DNA from 3 places in the Brevibacillus sp. 1238 genome. Region 2 is predicted to be linked to each of the others. Evidence: riboswitches for the same ligand, from Rfam matches in the RefSeq annotation. Region 2 holds a riboswitch; each other region holds the start of a gene.
What was found. A riboswitch is a leader RNA that binds a small molecule or an ion and turns the genes downstream of it on or off. The one in region 2 is predicted to bind cyclic di-GMP.
Positions count from the first base shown of each region.

Region 1 (6,247 bases), on a different contig from region 2:
ATGGAAAAAGAAGATCCGGTCGTATCCGTTGCCGCGCTGCCGAAAATCATGTTCATGATGTTGTGCTCCTGGAGGTAGATGGTTCCGCCGATGAAGCCGCGATATTTGCCCTCTTTGTCGTAGATCGGCTCGCTCATGAACAAAATATGGCGGTTGCTTCTCGCAGATATGTAGGGCAAGGAAATGTAGGGCTTTTTCAGTTCCAAGGCATAGTTGCCTTCCTTGGTGATAATGTGTTGGCCGACTGTGCCGATGGACGCCGGAGAAACGGTGCGGATAATCCCGTTTTCATCCACGACAGTTAGCGAATTGAAATAGTTGCTGCTTTTGCGAAGGATATCCAGATGTTCGTCGGCTTCTTTTTGCGTCTGCGAGGGGTGGTCGATTACGACTGAGGCGGAATAACGCAAGCTGCTTCGCATGGAGATGAACAAGGAATTGATCATTTGACTCATTTTGCTTGCGCTTGAATAGTTCAAAGTAAGCGTGGTATCGATCAGTGACTTCTTCTTGGACTGATAAGATGCGATGAGCAAAATTGTCACCGTCAACACGATGGACAAGGAAACCAGACCCGTCAGAAGGGCAGTCAGACCGATCTTTTTCCCCGGGCTCAGCTTGAAACGATGTATAACAGGCATATGGCTATGGCCTCTCTTTGCGTTGGATCGATCCATGATGGAAGGAAAGCAAACGGAAAAAATTCATGTGTATTATAAGCGATACCAGGAGGACATGCTATGCAGAAAAAATAATTTGATGGAAAAAAGTTGAGGTTCGTTCACAGTTGTAACAATTAGGTAACATTATTGCCATAAATGCAAAAAACTGCCCTCAAAAGAGGACAGTTTCAGTGGAATTTTTGCCAATGGTTTTTACGTGTTCAAGCCGCGAATTTGTTGCTCGATCTTTTCGAAGCCGCCAGATACTTTGACGATCTCTTCTTTTTGGTCAGAGACGAGCACGAGAACTTCTTCGAGGCTTTCCTTGTTCTTGTCGGTAATGTCTGCGTTGACTTCGACTTTTGCATTGACTTCCTGGATCATGCTGTGCACGTGGACGATGAACTCTTGCAGATTTTTGGTTTTTTCCGCGAAGTTGTGCATGTAGTTGTCCACGTTTGTAAACATTTCTTGGACCTCCATAATGCCTTCGCTGTTCTTTTCAAAAGACACCTGGGACTCGGAGATCATGTCGGAAACGAGCTTCATTTTTTCGCGAATCGTCATCAATAAGGTCGAGATCGATTCGGAGGATACTTTGGAAGACTCGGCCAGCTTGCGCACTTCATCCGCTACGACGGCAAAGCCACGGCCATGCTCACCGGCTCTGGACGCCTCGATGGTGGCATTGAGTGCGAGCAGGTTGGTCTGTGCCGAAATATCGGAGATCGTTTGGATGATTTTTTCAATCGATTCCGTTTCTTTGTTCAGCTCTTGAATCAGTCGGTTCGTATCCTGGATGTCCTTGATGAAGCGTTCAAAGTCGCTGCCGATGTTATTGATGCGCTTGCCGCTTTCATTGGTCGCTTCTTTCGTCGATTCTACGTAATCGTGCATCTCTGTGACAGAACGAGTCATGTCTTCTACCTGGAGATTGGTCGTGCCCATCTCGCGGCGCAGCTCGTTTGTGTTGTCGGTTTGCACAGAGAAGGAGCGCATGATTTCCTGAAGGGAAGCGACGGTTTCAACTGCCCGGACATTCACGCCATCCGTCACCTTGTTCAGATTCTCCTGGTATTCCTGCACAGAGCTGAGCGATTCGTTGATCTGATCCAAAATGCGTTGCAGCGATTCTTTGGAAGCGATCGCCTGTTGCTTCTGTTCTTCGCTTTCCTGTTGCAGTCTGTTGTTGAATATCGCGTGCATCATGCTTGTTGCCGATACGAAGCAGAAGGTAAGCAGGTAGTACATCAAATGAACCGGATTGGAGGTATAAAAAATCGCCTCGCCATTTGTCAGGAAGTAGTACGTGACGATCCCGAGCGCTGCCACGATCGTCAAAATGTTGATCAGCCTGTCCTGATAAATCCCCATGACGGCTACGAAGAACATGATGGTCATAATATTGACCAGCCAAGGATCAAGCCCGGTAATTATGAACATGAAGATGCCGATTACCGCGAAGTTGAAAAACTTCATGAATGGAGCCATTTTGTCGCGCCACGCCGGACGATTGGACAAATACGCGAACGGCGCCAGCACTCCGTACAAAATACCGAGCACAGTCAAGACGAAGGAAATCGGCACTCCCATGATGAGATTCACGATTTGCACCACGGTAATGATGCTTGCAAAAACAATGACGACCCAATTATTTCTTCTTTGTAAAAGTTCCATGTCAGCTAACCTCAACTTTTATTTGTTTGCAAAGCGTTTGATACCAGGAAAATGCGGGATGGTCCTTGCTTGTATAGGCTTCCTGCAGGTGAAAAATGGTCGGGATGGCGTTCGCCCCTTTGTAATAGACCATATCCTTCACTTGTGTCGCTTTGACGTTGTATTTTGTATTAATCAACTGAAAAAAAGCCGGGTCTGCTAAACCGACTGCATGCGTATAACCGTGTTTTTCAGCATAATCGATCATGAGGGCAACGCCCCAACGTCCCAGTTTTCCACGGTATTTCGGCAAGACAGCGAAACTGTCTACTTCCACCACTTTCATATCGGCGCTCAACACGTCCTGAAACAAATTGCGGAGAAAAGCAGAAGATTTTTCATGTGGCGTAAATTCAAAAGTACCGCCTGCTTCGTCATCTTCTGACAATAGCAAATAAGCATCGGAACCATTTTTGACGTATTCCATTTCAAAGCCCATGGAGGTCCAAACGCTCTCCTTGATTTGGTGAAAACTCGCCAAAGACTCTACTGAATCAACCAGTTTGTACATAATACTCCACTCCATTTTTATCTCTCTTTTGTTTTTTCATGTACAAGTTTACTGTTGATAGATGGACTGGCGCCTCCTTTCTATGAGATTGCACACAAAACGGCCATGACCGTTTTGTTGACCGCAAGCGGCCACATCCAATTTCTTGAAAAACGTCGAGACGTTTTTCACACAAAAAAGGCCATTCCACACACGGGAACAGCTTTCAGTCACCATCATCGCACAATTACGCACATGATGTATGGCAACCCGGCTGTCATGGTCGAAGACTTTAGACCCGTGGTTTTGCGTCGCCACCTTTCGATGACTTTGCCTTTGTCATTCAGTTTGCGAAAAATGTATAGTCATGTCGAATCATGCAAAATATAATCCAAAAGAAACAGTCTTGTCAAGTTTTGGTAGGGTAAAAATAACCAATTCTTTATAAAAATAGTCAGAATTAAGGTAACGGTAAGAGTAGCGTAACAAAATTTTACCATCCATCCGATAAAGATAGAGAGAAGAGGAGGGATGAGAGGATGGCAGAGACGAAAACAATCGAATTTCACTTTTCAGGGGGAGAAGTGATCCGCATTGAGACGACAGAACCGGAAGAGATCATCCAGATGGTCGCCAACCAGAAAGATGGATGGCTCCAGTACGACGATATCGTCATCAATGTGCGAAACGTTTCTTATATTAAAGTGAAAGAAATCGCTTAACAGCATGTGTGAAAAAAGCTCTCGAATGCCGAGGGCTTTTTTTGTTGCATGTTTGGCGGGAGAGGTATTATAGTGAGTATAAGACTAACGACTAAAGAGGACGATATGGACGACATTTACAAAGAGTTGCAAAAGCTCGGTTTTTCCCAATACGAGTGCAAGGCTTACATTGGCTTGTTGAAGCATTCTCCGATTACCGGATACGAAATCAGCAAGCGCTCCGGCGTACCGCGCTCGATGATTTACGAGGTCATAGGCAAGCTGCTGGAAAAAGGGGCGGTCTATACGGTGCCTTCAGAGCCTGTGACTTACGCGCCGCTTGCGGCCAGAGAGTTGATTCGCAGATTGCGTGGACAGTTCGAGCAGTCCTTCGACTATTTGGAAAAAAGCTTGTCCGCTTTGGAGTCTGAGCAAGAAGTCGATGTGATTCGCCGAATCAGCGGCGACGAACTGGTGCTGACGGAGATGCGGCAAATGATCAAGCAGGCGACAGGAGAAGTATGGCTGTCGATCTGGGAGCCGCAGGTGCCGGCTATCCAGGAAAGTGTAGATGCGTGCACAGAGGCAGGCATTTCTGTTTTTACCGTGCTGTTTGGGCAAGCACAGACGCGGGTGGGAACGACGTATCACCATGACTACATGGCGCCAGATGTCGCAGAAGAGCGCATGGGCGGGCATCTCACGATCGTGGCGCGAGATTTGGAGGAAGTCCTGATCGCCAATTTTGCGCCAAATACGGCTGCCTGGGCCGTCAAAACGAAGGACCCGGCTCTCGTTTTGGTGGCTGTCGAGTACATTCGCCACGACATTATGTTTGCAGAAGTGACAAAGGTGCTAGGACCGGAAAAAGTCGAGACGCTTTGGCGAAACAAACCGGATCTTTACCAGGTGGTTACGGGAAAAAGCTTTCTTAACCAGCAGTGAAAAAGAGAGAGAGGGAGAACAGTGGGGCGAGAGCAACTGCACGTAGAAACGTTGTCGAACGCAAGAGATCAGGGAAGCTTCATGCAGGGGGTCAAAGATTGCATTCCGACCTTGCTCGGTTATTTGAGCATCGGATTTGCGGCAGGTGTCCTGGAAAAGACGGCTGGGCTGAGCATCATGGAAATTGTTTTGATGAGCATTTTGCTGTACGCAGGCTCTGCACAGTTCATCGCGGCAGGCATGATCGCGGCGGGCAGCTCGGCTACGGGAATTATCATTACGATTTTGTTTGTGAATTTGCGCCATATTTTGCTGAGTGCGGCTCTCTCTCCTTATTTTCGCCATTTGTCAGCGTTCAAGAACATGCTGGTAGGCTCGCTGTTGACGGACGAAACATTCGGGGTTGCCATTAACGAAGCGGCGAAGAAAAAACAGATCGACGAAAAATGGATGCACGGTTTGAATGTGACGGCTTATTTGAACTGGATCGTCGCCAACCTGGCAGGCGCCTATTTTGGGCAATGGATTGCCAATCCGGAAGGGCTGGGGCTTGATTTCGCCTTGCCAGCCATGTTCATCGGGCTTTTGGTTCTGGCGATGATGAGCCGCTTGCAGATCAGGCGGGACGTTCTCGTGGCTGTGTGCGCCGTCGTGATCGCAGTCGGGGTATCAGTCGTGTATCCGGGCAACCTTGGCGTCATCGTTGCCACGCTTTGCGCATCGACAATCGGGATGGTGATCGAACGATGGAAGTGAGATGGGACGTCTTTCTTATCATTGCTGGCTGTGCCTTGGTCACGTTTTTGCCGCGGGTACTGCCGTTGATGGTGCTGTCTCGCATGCAGCTTCCCGAATGGGGTGTCCGCTGGCTGCATTATGTGCCGATTTCCGTCATGGCCGCGCTGGTCGGACAGGAGCTGTTTTTGCACGAAGGCAAGCTGGCTCCGCTGTTGACCAATGTCGAGCTGATGGCAGCAATCCCGACTTTTCTCGTGGCGATCTGGACGCGCAGCTTGCTGGGAACGGTGGTCGTGGGGATGGCTTCGATCATGGTCCTGCGCTACCTTTTTTCTATTCTATAAGGGCAAAAGCAATGCAGAAGTGGTTATGCTAGAGAAAAAGGGAGGGCGAAAGACATGACTGTGGAAGAAGTCTTGCAAAAGCTTGAAGCGCTGGGGAGCGAGCAGACAAAAAAGACCTTTTTGCGCCATGGCGCCAGAGAGCCGTTCTTCGGCGTGCGCATTGGCGATATGAAAAAGCTGGTGAAAGAGGTCAAGCGCGATCAAAAGCTGGTGCAGGCTCTGTACGAGACGGGCAATCATGATGCGATGTATTTGGCAGGGCTGGCCATCAATCCAAAAACGGTGACGAAGGAGCAGCTGCAAGGCTGGGTCAGACAGGCGTACTGGTATATGCTCGCGGAGTATACGGTAGCGGGAGTGGCGGCAGAAAGCCCTTTCGCACTGGAATTGGCCCGCGAGTGGATAGAAGCGGAAGAAGAAATGATCGCCGCATGCGGCTGGAGCACGTACGCGAACTACTTGTCAATCGCTCCTGACGAGCAGTTGGACTTGCCGGAGATCAGGGCATTGCTTGCGCGAGTCCAACAGACCGTGCACGAGGAGCGAAACCGGGTGCGGTACACGATGAATCATTTTGTCATCGCGGCAGGCGCCTATGTTCCTGCTCTGCATGCCGAAGCGGTGGAAGTTGCCGAGGCTATCGGGAAAGTA
Region 1 is NZ_JARXWC010000021.1:13,208-19,454, forward strand. It holds gene M2298_RS27050 (sensor domain-containing diguanylate cyclase) at 1-641, opposite strand, end outside; gene M2298_RS27055 (methyl-accepting chemotaxis protein) at 876-2,339, opposite strand; gene M2298_RS27060 (GNAT family N-acetyltransferase) at 2,341-2,889, opposite strand; cyclic di-GMP riboswitch class I at 3,130-3,213, opposite strand; gene M2298_RS27065 (hypothetical protein) at 3,408-3,590, shown strand; gene M2298_RS27070 (TrmB family transcriptional regulator) at 3,696-4,514, shown strand; gene M2298_RS27075 (AzlC family ABC transporter permease) at 4,596-5,270, shown strand; gene M2298_RS27080 (AzlD domain-containing protein) at 5,261-5,596, shown strand; gene M2298_RS27085 (DNA alkylation repair protein) at 5,651-6,247, shown strand, end outside.
Region 1: linked by a shared signal. The riboswitch ahead of M2298_RS27060 (GNAT family N-acetyltransferase) and the one ahead of ggt (gamma-glutamyltransferase) in region 2 are both predicted to bind cyclic di-GMP.

Region 2 (6,247 bases):
GTTTCTTGTTCCAAAGCTTGTTTGACCGTCAGCGGGTAATCAGGGTGCGCTTTGGCAAAGGTCAAAAATTGGGTCGTGCGCTCATAGGTGAGCGAACGCGTTTTGGCGGTGGAGAGAATCGGAACACCTGGAAATGCCTGATTGCCGCCAGTGTGGTCCAGATGAAAATGAGAGTTGATCAGAAGCGTGACGGGTTTTCCGCATAGCTGGACAGCCGCATCGTGCAATGCTTGGCCCGCCTGTGGCGTGTACATGGAGTCAAAGACGACTACCTGATCGCCTAAATCAATGATTCCGGCATTAGCCATTGCTCCGGTGCCACGGACAGCAATAGCGGCGTACACGCCTTCTGCAACAGGCTGCAAAGAAAAGTAAGGAGTAGAGATAGGACCGGAAGAACTCATCGTTTCCCCGCCTTTCGCGATAAGAATAGCTTTCTGCTATCAGCATTGCAGGAATAAAGTGGAAGCGCAAGCGCGAGTGTGCTTTTATCAGCTTGCTCCGCTATCGCTACCAGTGGCAGCTCATAGATTTTGTTGATCGCTTTGAAGCAAGAAAAACCGCCGGATGCTGCTGCCCGGCGGTTTTTTGATTGCCTCGCTATATTTTGAAGCGGCTTACGTGAGATTGCAGTTCTTCGGCGATGCGGGCCAGGGAAGCAGCGGAGGAGTTCACTTCTTCCATGGCAGCCAGCTGTTCTTCTGTGGCGGCAGAAACGCTTTGTGTTCCGTCTGCCGAATTTTCGGCGACTTCCTCAATGCCGCTGACCAACTCTACTACCTTCTGGGTTCCAGCCGACATTTGCTCGGAATACGTCTTCACTTCCTGGATTTGGCTGGCGACTTGTGCGACAGCATCCTGGATTTGCTCGAAAGACTTGCCAGCATTGTTCACTACTGTCAGTCCGATCGCAACTTCGTTTGTTCCTTGTTCCATCGACAAGACGGCTTGATTCGATTCAACCTGAATCGCCGTAATCAGTTCTTTGATTTGCTGGGCAGATTGGGCAGACTGCTCGGCCAATTTGCGTACTTCGTCTGCCACGACAGCAAACCCGCGTCCTTGCTCGCCTGCTCTGGCGGCTTCGATTGCAGCGTTCAAGGCAAGCAGATTGGTTTGCTCGGCAATAGCGGTAATGACCTGGACGATTTGTCCGATTTCCTGCGAGCTGTTCCCCAAGCGCTTCACGATGTCTGCGATGTTGCTGACCGTATTTTCGATCGATTGCATCTGGCTGATCACGACTTGCAAAGCTTGATTGCCTTCCACGGCGATGCGGGAGGCGCTCAATGCGGATTCGTCCGCGTGCTGTGCGTTGGTGGCGACTTTTTCCGCGCCCTGTGATACTACCTGCATGGCGTTCACGCTGTCTTCCACGCTTCTTACCTGCTTCTCGGCGCCGTACGCGACTTCCTGGATCGTAATGGCGATCTGCTCCGTTGCCTTGCTGGTATGCTCGGCGTTGACCGACAACTCCTCTGCGGAAGAGGCCAGATCAGTAGCCGTATCATTGACCTGCTGAATGATCGTGCGCAGGTTGTGGACCATGGCATTGACCGATTGAGACAGTTGACCGACTTCATCCTGCGAGCGAATTTGCAAGGCGGATACGGTCAGCTCCCCCTCGGAAATCCGGTTTGCTACAGCGGCAACCTCGACGATCGGGCGGGTGATTTGCCGGGAGATCGCATAGGCAATGGCGATGACCGCTGCGACTACGGCAAAGACGATCAGCATGACGTTGTTGCTGACAGCAGAGACGCCAGCGGTGATCGATTCAACAGGAATATGCAAGTACAGGCCAAAGTTGGTTTTGGGGATCGGAGAGTAAGTGACGACATACTCCTTGCCTTGATCCGTGTAGCTGTATGAGCCTTTTTCCGCAGCGCCTGTTTTCAGGATGTCCTGCAAAGGCTGGGGCAGGGCCGATTCCTCAAGCGGCTTTCCGATCAGCTCCTGGTTGGGGTGGTACTGCACCTGATGCTTGTTGTCCACCAGAATCGGATAGCCGTCATTGCCTACATTCAAATTTGCGAGAAACGTGGCTGCGAAATGATCCACGTTGACAAGTCCGGTCAATACGCCGAGCGCTTCATTGTTTTTTCCTTTGACAGGGGAAGCGACAATGATCGAGCGATTGCCCGTAGTTTTGGCGACGAGGACATCGGAGTAGCTGGGCTTGCCCTGCATGCCGTCTTTGAAAAATTGCCGCTCGCCGAGGTCGATCCCGACGCTTTTCGGGAAGGTGTCAGCGGTTACTTTTCCGTCGCTTGAAATAAACGTATTGCCATCGTACAGCTTCATTTCTTCGGTAAACTTGCGGATAAACTCATTTTTGGCTGCCGCGTCGACAGATTGAATATCAGAGGTGCGGGCCAGCACCTGAATTTCCGTCATGCGCCGATCGAGATACTGGTCCATAGCCATAGCTGTACTTGAAGTCAGGTCCACATAAGACGATTTTTGCTTATCGATCAAAATGGTTGAAAAGCTGTTTGTAATAAAAAAGGAAACGGCAGCAAGCGGGATGACCGCTACGGCAAGAAACCACAGGATCATTTTATTTCTGAGTTTGTTGAAAAAAGACATAGGCTCTCCACTCCTAATTGGTGGTTGATTCAACTTCGCGAGGCAAGGAACGCTGCCCGCACAGAGTAGACACAGCCAGACTGCTGAGAAGATTCAGCAGCCTGACCATCGGTTAATATCCCATTGCTGCGCCTTCCCCGCGAGGGTCTGCGCCGCCGAACTTCACGTTCGTTTGCGGATCGATCAAAATGGCGCCGGATTGTCCCATCGCATCTGTATAGGCTGCTTCCAGCTTTTCAACCGGATGTCCGCGCTTCACGAGTTCGTCCAACACTTCCTGCGGAATCCGGCTTTCGACTTTCAAATTGTTGGAGGCGGAGCCCCAGTTGCGTCCGTGCAGCCATCTTGGAGCCTCGATCGCATCCTGTACGCTGAAACCGAAGTCGACAATACGCGTTACGAGAGCTGCTTGCGTTTGTGGCTGTCCTTCGCCGCCTTGTGTTCCGTAAAGCAGGTAAGGCTTGTCCCCTTTGAAGAGCATGGCAGGGTTAATCGTATGGAAGGTGCGCTTTCCAGGCTCCAGGTGGTTAATGTGTTTCGGATCGAGAGAGAAGTAGCTTCCACGGTTTTGCAACAGGACGCCAGTGTCTTTCGCTACAATACCGGAACCCCAGTCAAAATAGTGGCTCTGGATGATCGAAACGGCGTTGCCGTCCTTGTCTACGACGCCAAACCAAGTAGTGTCTCCTTTTGGATCGAGCGGCTCTACTGCTTTTGCCGCTTGCTTCATATCGATGCGTGCTGCCAAATCTTTGCCGTGTTGCTTGGACAACAGCTCGTCCACCGGAATGTCGACGAAAGCAGGGTCTGTCAGCCATTTGTCACGGTCGGCAAAAGCTTGCTTGGTGGCTTCTACAATCGTGTGGTAGTAGTCCGGCGTCCCTTCGCCCATGCTCTTGAGGTCGAAGTTGTTCAACACGTTCAAGATCGAGAGCGAAGCCATGCCCTGGGAGTTGGGCGGTACGTTGTAAGCCTTGTAGCCGCGGTAGTCGACTGTAATCGGTTCTGCCCATGTGGAGGTGTGCTTTTCAAAGTCTTTCAAGGTGAGCAGTCCGCCGTTTTTCTGCATATCCGCTACGATTTTTTTGGCGACTTCGCCTTTGTAGAATCCGTCTGCTCCTTTTTTCGCAATGATTTGCAAAGTTTTGGCCAGGTCCTTTTGCTTGAGGATTTCGCCAGGCGCATACGGCTCTCCGTTCGGCTTCAGGAAGGTTTTGCGGAACCCTTCAAAGCGCTGGAGGTTTTTCAAATCGTTATCGTTCGGATCGATGGCGTATTTTGTCCAATAAACCTGGTTCGGTGAGACGGGATATCCATTTTCGGCGTATCCGATCGCTGGTTCGAGCAGCCTGTGCCACGGAAGCTTGCTGTTGCCCATGCTTTTGTGCGCGTAGTTGTACGCTTCCCACCAGCCGGAAACAACGCCTGGCACCGTATTGGCAGACTCGTAGCCGCGGGAAGGAATTTTTTCGTAGCCTTTGCCTTTGTAGTAGTCGATCGTTGCTTTTTCGCCAGCTCGTCCGCTGCCGTTCAACGCTTTCAGTTCCTTGGTCTTGGCGTTGTAGATGAGCCAGAAGTTATCTCCGCCGATCGTTGTGTAATGCGGGTAGACGACGGCGAGAGTAGAAGCGGCTGTGATGGCGGCATCTACAGCGTTGCCACCGTCTTCCAATGTTTTCAGGGCTGCTGCTGTAGCCAGATAGTGTGGTGTTGTTACCATTGCGTTTGGCGACATTGATGTTGGCCGATTAGCTGCTTGAACCGGAGACAGGGTTGCCAGGCCGATTGCAGTAGTCAATGCGACAGTAGAAAGTTTCTTCCAGAATGACATCGTATGAAGCCTCCTTGTATGTTTGATGAACGATTCCAACAATCCGACAGCTTTTCGCAGCCTCACCTCCTTAACTGAAAATGAATATTTTTACACATAAATACATAAATGGACAAAAATAGACAATTGTTGCGCAAAAAAAGACCAATGATATAGGATCATTGGTCCTGTCCTACACCAATACTTCGGTAGCTGGCTGGCATGCCCGCTTGTGCGGAGGTAGCCCCTCTAGCTTTGCGTCGCCGGATTTCCCCGGGTTTGCCGTTTCGATATCAATGGGTAACGCATCCAGTTGATAATAGAAAACTGATTCAATTGTTACAGGAAAATTTTCCTAATCATCCGTTTGTCAATAATATAGACTATTTGTCGATTGGGGTAAATAAGAAAAATTTTTTTAATCTAGAAAAAAAGGGAGGAACAGGGAGTTGTGTGTTTTTCCCGACATTCACACACCACTATTGGCCGAACTGCTTATGATGGTAAAAACGCACATTTGCCAAGGAGTGAATCAAGGCCATGATGCATCCCGATACGGAGCTTCGCTATATCAACGATGAAATCGGGTACGGTGTTTTTGCGACAAAATTGATCCCGAAAGGCACGATTGTCTGGGCACAGGATGACCTGGATCAGGTATTGGACCCGGCATATGTGGAAAAACTGGACCCATTGAGAAAGCAGGATGTGCAGAAGTATTCCTTCAAAAATCAGTTTGGAAAATACATCTTGTGCTGGGATAAGGCCCGATTTGTGAACCACAGCTTCCATGCGACCTGCGTGGCGACGATGTACGACTTGGAGCTGGCTGCCAGAGACATTTTGCCGGGGGAAGAGCTGACCGATGATTACGGTACGCTGAATCTGGATGAACCGTTTGATTGCTTGCCGGAGCCGGGCACGAATCGATCGCGGGTGATGCCTGATGACTTGCTGCGCTATTATCGGCAGTGGGATGAGGTCGCAGCTGAAGCTTTCGCCCGGTTCAATCATGTTGAACAGCCGCTGCTCCACCTGGTTCGACCCAAGCATTTGAAAATTATTCGCGGCATAACCGAGCAGCGTCGCTCCCTCGACTCTATCATTTCGTTGTACTGCCAGCCGCAATCCCAATGGCAAAAAGAGCAGGAATGGTAGAGACAGCGGGCCGGACAACGGCCCGATTTTGTTGAACTCTGGGAAGAGAATCAGTATTATGGAATGTAAAGGTGAAGTGAAAGGTTGATTTCATTGGAAAACAAGGTAGCGTCATCCAATTTTATCCGCAATATCGTGATTGACGACTTGCAAGAAGGCAAGGTCAAGGAAGTCATTACCCGCTTTCCGCCGGAACCGAACGGGTATCTTCATATTGGACATGCAAAAGCCATCTGCCTCAACTTTGAGCTGGCAAGCGAGTTCAAAGGAAAGGCCCACCTCCGTTTTGACGATACCAATCCGGTGAAAGAAGACACAGAGTACGTGGAAGCAATCAAAACAGATGTACAGTGGCTCGGCTTTGAATGGGACGGGCTGTTTTTTGCATCGGATTACTTTGAAGAAATGTACAAGCGTGCGGTGTTGCTGATCCAAAAGGGCAAAGCCTACGTGGATGATTTGCCTGCCGAAGAAATGCGCAAGCTGCGCGGAACTTTGACAGAACCAGGGGTAGACAGCCCGTTCCGCAACCGCTCTGTGGAGGAAAACCTCGACCTGTTTGCTCGCATGCGCAATGGCGAGTTCAAGGACGGGGAAAAAGTGTTGCGTGCGAAAATCGATATGAGCTCTCCGAACATCAACATGCGCGATCCGGTGATTTATCGTATTTCTCATGCGACCCATCACAAC
Region 2 is NZ_JARXWC010000005.1:262,561-268,807, reverse strand. It holds partial or broken gene M2298_RS14830 (MBL fold metallo-hydrolase) at 1-308, opposite strand, end outside; gene M2298_RS14825 (methyl-accepting chemotaxis protein) at 601-2,589, opposite strand; gene ggt (gamma-glutamyltransferase) at 2,702-4,420, opposite strand; cyclic di-GMP riboswitch class I at 4,605-4,693, opposite strand; gene M2298_RS14815 (SET domain-containing protein) at 4,940-5,557, shown strand; gene M2298_RS14810 (glutamine--tRNA ligase/YqeY domain fusion protein) at 5,642-6,247, shown strand, end outside.

Region 3 (6,247 bases), on a different contig from region 2:
GTTCGTCCTGACCAGATCCAGAACGAAATCAAGAGCATGATTCAACTGATCGATAAAATTTACAACGTCTTCGGCTTCGAATACAGCGTAGCGCTCTCGACTCGTCCAGAGGATTCCATGGGCTCCGACGAACTGTGGGAGACTGCGGAAAGCTCCTTGAAAAAGGTGCTGGAAGACTTGGAAATGCCTTACGAGATCAAAGAAGGCGACGGCGCTTTCTACGGTCCGAAGATCGACTTCCAAATTACTGACGCGTTGAAACGCCGCCACCAATGCGGAACGATCCAGCTCGACTTCCAGATGCCAGAGAAGTTTGACCTGACTTATATTGGCCAGGACAACGAGAAGCACCGTCCGGTTGTCTTGCACCGTGCGATGTACGGCTCGATGGAGCGCTTCATCGGCATCCTGATCGAGCACTATGCCGGGGCGTTCCCAGTATGGCTGACTCCGGTTCAGGCTCGCCTGATGAACATTAGCGAAGTGCACATTCCTTATGCAGAGCAAGTCAAAGAAAAACTGCAACAAGCAGGAATCCGCGTGGAGCTGGATGCGCGCAACGAAAAAATCGGCTACAAAATCCGCGAAGCGCAAGTGCAAAAAATCCCGTACATGCTGGTCATCGGTGAAAAAGAGATGGCTGACGGCACACTGTCTGTTCGCAGACGTGGCGTAGGCGATGAAGGTGCCATGACTGTGGATGCCTTCGTGGAAAAAATCCGCGCTGAAATCAACGAAATGAAGTAAAAACAACAAAACGGTCATGAAAAAGGGCAGTCTCTTCCGCGATGAAGAGAACTGCCCTTTTTGCTTTTTTCGTGATTCGTGAAAGGAAATTACAGAGCGGACTCCAGGCGGGACAACAGGGAGACGACCTCGCTCGATGCCTCCTGGAGCAAGAGATACGTTTGCTGCGCTCCCGCCAGATCTTGAGCCTGGTACTGCTCGACGGCTTGCTTGGCGTAAGCATGAACCATCCGGTGCGGCTCCTCAAGCTTTTTGAAGATCGGATTGTTTCGCACTTGGGCAGACAACTCGCCATAGTACCAGTTCCCGAGACGGCATGTGTGGTGGGAGCCCATTTCGCTTGCGTTCAAGTGCTCCAAGCCCAAAAACATGTTGTAAATTTTCCATTTCCACAGAAGATGGTCGGTTTTTGCCACGCGGACGATGTCTTTCGAGCTGAGCTTGACGTTGATCGTAAAGAATGTTTTGCGGTAATCGTCCATTTTTCGGCTCAATTCCAAAATCAGCTGGGCCGTATCCTTGGCGATTTCCTGCGAATGCGCGCTCAAGTCAAAAATCGTGGAGTTGCGGCGGGCAATGTCCGTTACGGAAGAAGCCTGCTCCTCGGTCATGGCGGCAATTTGCGAGGTCGATTGGCTGATTTCCTGCATCGCGGTCACAATTTTGTTCAAGGCGACGTCAGCGTATTGGGCCTCACTCACACAGCGCTCAACCAGTTTGCCTGTATCGTCCATTTGCTGGGTCACCTGATTGGAGACATGCTGCAACGATGCCATATTGGTTGTAATTTGGCTGATTTGTTCTTTTGTATGCTCGGCCAATTTGCGAACTTCTGAGGCGACAACGGCGAAGCCGCGCCCCTGGTCGCCTGCCCGCGCAGCCTCGATACTGGCGTTGAGGGCGAGCAGATTCGTTTGCTCGGCGATTTCCCGAATAATATGCACGACATCCTGGGTCTGGTGAATCTCCTGATCGAGCTTGTTGACGCGGCCCATGACCTCTTCGAAGACGCGCCCGACTTGCCGGATGTCTCCCAGCGCGGCATTGATGATCTGCCTGCTCTGTTCTGCGGAGTGGACGGCATCGTCCGTTCCTTCCGCCACCTTGATAGCGTGGTTGGCCACTTCCTGAATGGAAGCGCTCATTTCTTCCGTAGCTGCTGTCACGCTGTGGCTTTCCTCAATTTGTTCGTCCATGCCCGAGATGAGCTGTTTGGTCGTATCGAGCTGTGTCATATGATTCAACATGTCGGAGATGCCGAACAAAAATGATTTGAACGTCTCTTCCATATATACTTCCACGATCAGTTGCTGATCGAACGCTGCCAGTTTTTGGACGGATGTGACCATTTGCATCATTTGATGCGGCTGATGGCTCCATTTTTCCATCAAGATCGATGTCATGATCTGAATCAACATATGATGAGCGGAGATAAAATGATCGGCTGTCAGATGAATGCGGCTGTGAACTTGTCCAATCACAATTCTCGTCTTCACGTATTCGTAATCCACATTCGCCTGCAGAAACTGTTCAAGATACAACTCCAATGTGTGTTTCAATTTTCCTAGTGTTGAGTGGTCGAGAATCAGTTTTTGCAATTGATCAACAGCCGTGATTGCGCCGTAAAATTGGTCGACAATCTTCGCTTTAAAGGGCGAAAGCGTTTCGGCAGCATTTTTGACATGGGCGAGCGTGTCTTGATCCACCCCTAAAAAGGACAAGCGCTCCTTTACTCGTTCTCCTACTTGATCGATGTCAGTCGTGTGAGAGGATTTTACGTACTCTGTCCATGGCTTTGTTTTCTTCGTAAAAAATTGCATGCAGACCTCCGGATTCTTTGCTTTTCTCTTTTTTAGTCGTTCGCTTCAAAACGGGGGAAGAGAGCATACGTCAATGGTGCTTTGGTGAGTGAATTGGCGATAGTGGACACGACAAATGTTCTGGGATAAAATAAACCGACCCTACAGCAATAATAGGGTCGGTTGCACTACTCACTCCCAGCCATTCAAGTGCCCACATACAAATCGCTGATCATCGCTTCCACTTTCAGTTATACAATTTCACAATATATAGTCATATTAGCTTATATTAATTCAAAAAGGGAATAGCAAAAATGAGCTATTTACACTTTCAAGCAAAATATTATGGTTTTGCATAGGAACAACCAGGCGAAAGTGCAGGAAAGCTATTACGCCCGATCGTGGATATGATACGCTAGGAAAAAGGAGAGTGACAGCCAATGCCAGAGCAGTCGCCACTCGTTGATACACGAAATCGCCCTCTCCGCGATTTGCGTATTTCCGTGACAGACAAATGCAATTTTCGTTGCAGATACTGCATGCCTGCGGAAATTTTTGGACCGGACTTTGAGTTTTTGCCGCAGCACAAGCTGCTTTCATTTGAAGAGATTGTTCGACTGACCGACATTTTCGCCTCGCTTGGCGTCCAGAAAATCAGAATTACAGGCGGAGAGCCGCTCATGCGCAGAGGCTTGCCTGTGTTAATTGAAATGATAAAAAAAGTAGCAGGTATTCACGACATCGCTATGACCACCAACGGTTCGTTGCTCGTCCGCCACGCGCAGGCTCTGAAGGAAGCAGGACTTGACCGCGTGACAGTCAGTCTCGACAGTCTGGACAACGAGCGGTTCGGCACATTGAACGGCAGGGGCTATCCGGTAGAAGCTGTGCTGGACGGCATACGGGCGGCGGCTGAAGCAGGTCTTGGCGTGAAAATCAACATGGTCGTGCAGCGGGGAGTGAATGACCAAGATATTTTGCCGATGGCCAAATACTTCCGCGAGCAGGGGCATACTTTGCGCTTCATTGAATTTATGGATGTCGGAAACTCCAATGGCTGGAAGCTGGATCAGGTCGTGCCGTCCAGCGAAATCGTCCGCATGATTCACCAGGAGATGCCGCTTGTTCCGATCGAGGCAAATTACTTCGGGGAGGTCGCTTCGCGCTATCGCTACGAGGACGGGGATCAGGAGATCGGGCTGATTTCTTCTGTGACGCAAGCTTTTTGCTCCACCTGTACCCGCGCCAGGCTGTCCGCAGAGGGCAAAATGTACAACTGCTTGTTCGCTTCTGCGGGAGAAGACTTGCGCGAGCCGCTGCGAAACGGAGCGAGCGACGATGAGATCAGAGCGCAGATTCAGACGATCTGGAGCAAGCGCGATGAACGATATTCAGAAGAGCGGCTGGATGAGACGCCTGGCCTCGTAAAACGTCCCAAGGTGGAAATGTCGCACATTGGAGGATAGTGTGTGATAAGCCTTGACAAAGACAACTCTAACCTGTATCATGAATTGAGTGTATAAACACTTCATACTTCGAGAACAAGCAGAGGCGCCCAGCTTCTCACCTGCGTCGACGTCTTCCACGACTGTTGACAGGTAACTCTTATGCAAAGATCCTTGGATCTGATGAAATTGCTTAGGTGAGATATGTGCGGGCGCAGATGCGTTCGCACATTTTTGTTCCTTCTCGAAATTGACGGAGGTGGCAAGTATTAGCAAGGATCAAATGTTAATCAACGAAGCGATCCGTGCCCGTGAAGTCCGTTTGATCGGTGCTGACGGGAGCCAATTGGGAGTCGTACCTTTTAGGGAAGCGTTGCGCATTGCCCAGGAAGCCGAACTGGATCTGGTAAACGTTGCTCCTACAGCCAAACCGCCTGTTTGCCGTATCATGGACTATGGAAAGTTCAAGTACGAGCAGGCGAAAAAGGAGAAAGAAGCGCGGAAAAACCAGAAGATCATCGAGCTGAAAGAAGTGCGTTTTTCGTCTAACATCGAGGAACACGATTTTCAAACCAAGCTTCGCAACGTCCGCAAGTTCTTGGAGGATCATCACAAGGTGAAGTGTACGATCCGTTTCCGTGGACGTGAAATCACCCACTCCGAAATCGGCCTTGGCGTTATGGAACGTGTGGCTGCCCAGTGTGAAGATCTCGCTACGCCTGAGCGTAAACCGAAGATCGAGGGCCGCAGCATGATCATGATTCTGGCTCCGAAAGCGGAAAAGTAAGATAGTAGTTTAGACAGGAGGATTTTTCAGATGCCTAAAATGAAAACCAACAAGGCTGCTGCGAAACGTTTCAAAAAGACTGGAAGCGGCCAATTGAAGCGCGACCGCGCATTTGGTAGCCACTTGTTCGCTAACAAATCGACGAAAGCGAAGCGCCACCTGCGCAAAGCTGCACTCGTTTCCAAAGGCGATCAAAAACGTATTGAGCAAATGCTCACTTACCTGTAAGTTTTTGTATCACTACACACATTACGCAGCATGAGCTCCCTAAGCGCCTAGCAGTAGGCCGCCATGCTGGAAAGACCAGGAGGAGTTTAGTATGCCAAGAGTAAAAGGTGGCATTGTTACACGCCGTCGTCATAAGAAAATTTTGAAGCTGGCGAAAGGATACTTCGGTTCCAAACATCGCCTGTTTAAATCCGCTAATGCGCAGGTAATGAAATCCCTGCTTTATGCATACCGTGATCGTCGTCAAAAGAAACGCGACTTCCGCAAACTGTGGATCACTCGTATCAACGCGCAAGCTCGCTTGAACGGTCTGTCCTACAGCCGTCTGATGCATGGCCTGAAAGTGGCTGGCATCGAAGTGAACCGCAAAATGCTGGCTGATCTGGCTGTTAACGACAAAGCTGCTTTCAACGAACTGGCAACAGTTGCAAAAGGCAAGCTGAACGCTTAATCGGCTGCATCACGAGCCGACCTTTTCCCCGTGGGGAGATGGTCGGTTTTTTTGCGTATAAAGGTCTTTCCCTTTTTCCATCCGCAAGACAGCAAGTATCGGCAAAAAGCAGCCAAACGGCTTTTGCCGCCAAAAAATGGGCGTGGGACGTAGAAGAACTTCCGTCTCAGGTTGGAGAGAAAAACAATCTTCCGTCCGTGTCGGAGGGACTGCCTCCTGCCATACAATAAAAAGTGTCAAAGGAAAACATTGGATAGGGAGAGATCATATATGAAAAAACAAAAATGGATGATGATGATGGGTGCTACGGCGGTTGTTTGTTCGGCGTTGTTCGTTCCGGGAGCATTTGCCAAAGAAAAAGACGATGTCTATGTAGCACCGGTCGTTTTCACGAAAGGCGCACCTCTTGTGCAAAACGTGGATCAGGTCAAAAATACGATTCCTACCAGCAGCACATTTATTATCCCGCCTGCCAAAGAAGACGTGAAAGTAGAAAAGAAATAACAGCGAAATACCGCGAGAAGCGATCAGGCATAATGTCTGGTCGCTTCGTTCATTTTGGCGTGGCCGATGCAGTTTTGTCGGCAGGACGAATCTCCACTTCCGGATTTTCAACATATGATGGTGGGTGAATCCTAGCAGGAAGGGAGTTTCGCTGATGAGCAATCGCCAGAGGATGGCGGATGAGGAATTGCAGGTATGGGCATACCGGATGGAAGCCAAATTGCCACAGGACGTGCTGGTTCTGGCGGTAGAAAACTTTGCAGGCAATCTCGTCCTCGCCTCAAGC
Region 3 is NZ_JARXWC010000001.1:499,416-505,662, forward strand. It holds gene thrS (threonine--tRNA ligase) at 1-747, shown strand, start outside; gene M2298_RS02270 (methyl-accepting chemotaxis protein) at 837-2,567, opposite strand; cyclic di-GMP riboswitch class II at 2,716-2,798, opposite strand; gene moaA (GTP 3',8-cyclase MoaA) at 2,987-4,012, shown strand; gene infC (translation initiation factor IF-3) at 4,275-4,778, shown strand; gene rpmI (50S ribosomal protein L35) at 4,809-5,006, shown strand; gene rplT (50S ribosomal protein L20) at 5,098-5,457, shown strand; gene M2298_RS02295 (hypothetical protein) at 5,728-5,961, shown strand; gene M2298_RS02300 (phosphoadenylyl-sulfate reductase) at 6,116-6,247, shown strand, end outside.
Region 3: linked by a shared signal. The riboswitch ahead of M2298_RS02270 (methyl-accepting chemotaxis protein) and the one ahead of ggt (gamma-glutamyltransferase) in region 2 are both predicted to bind cyclic di-GMP.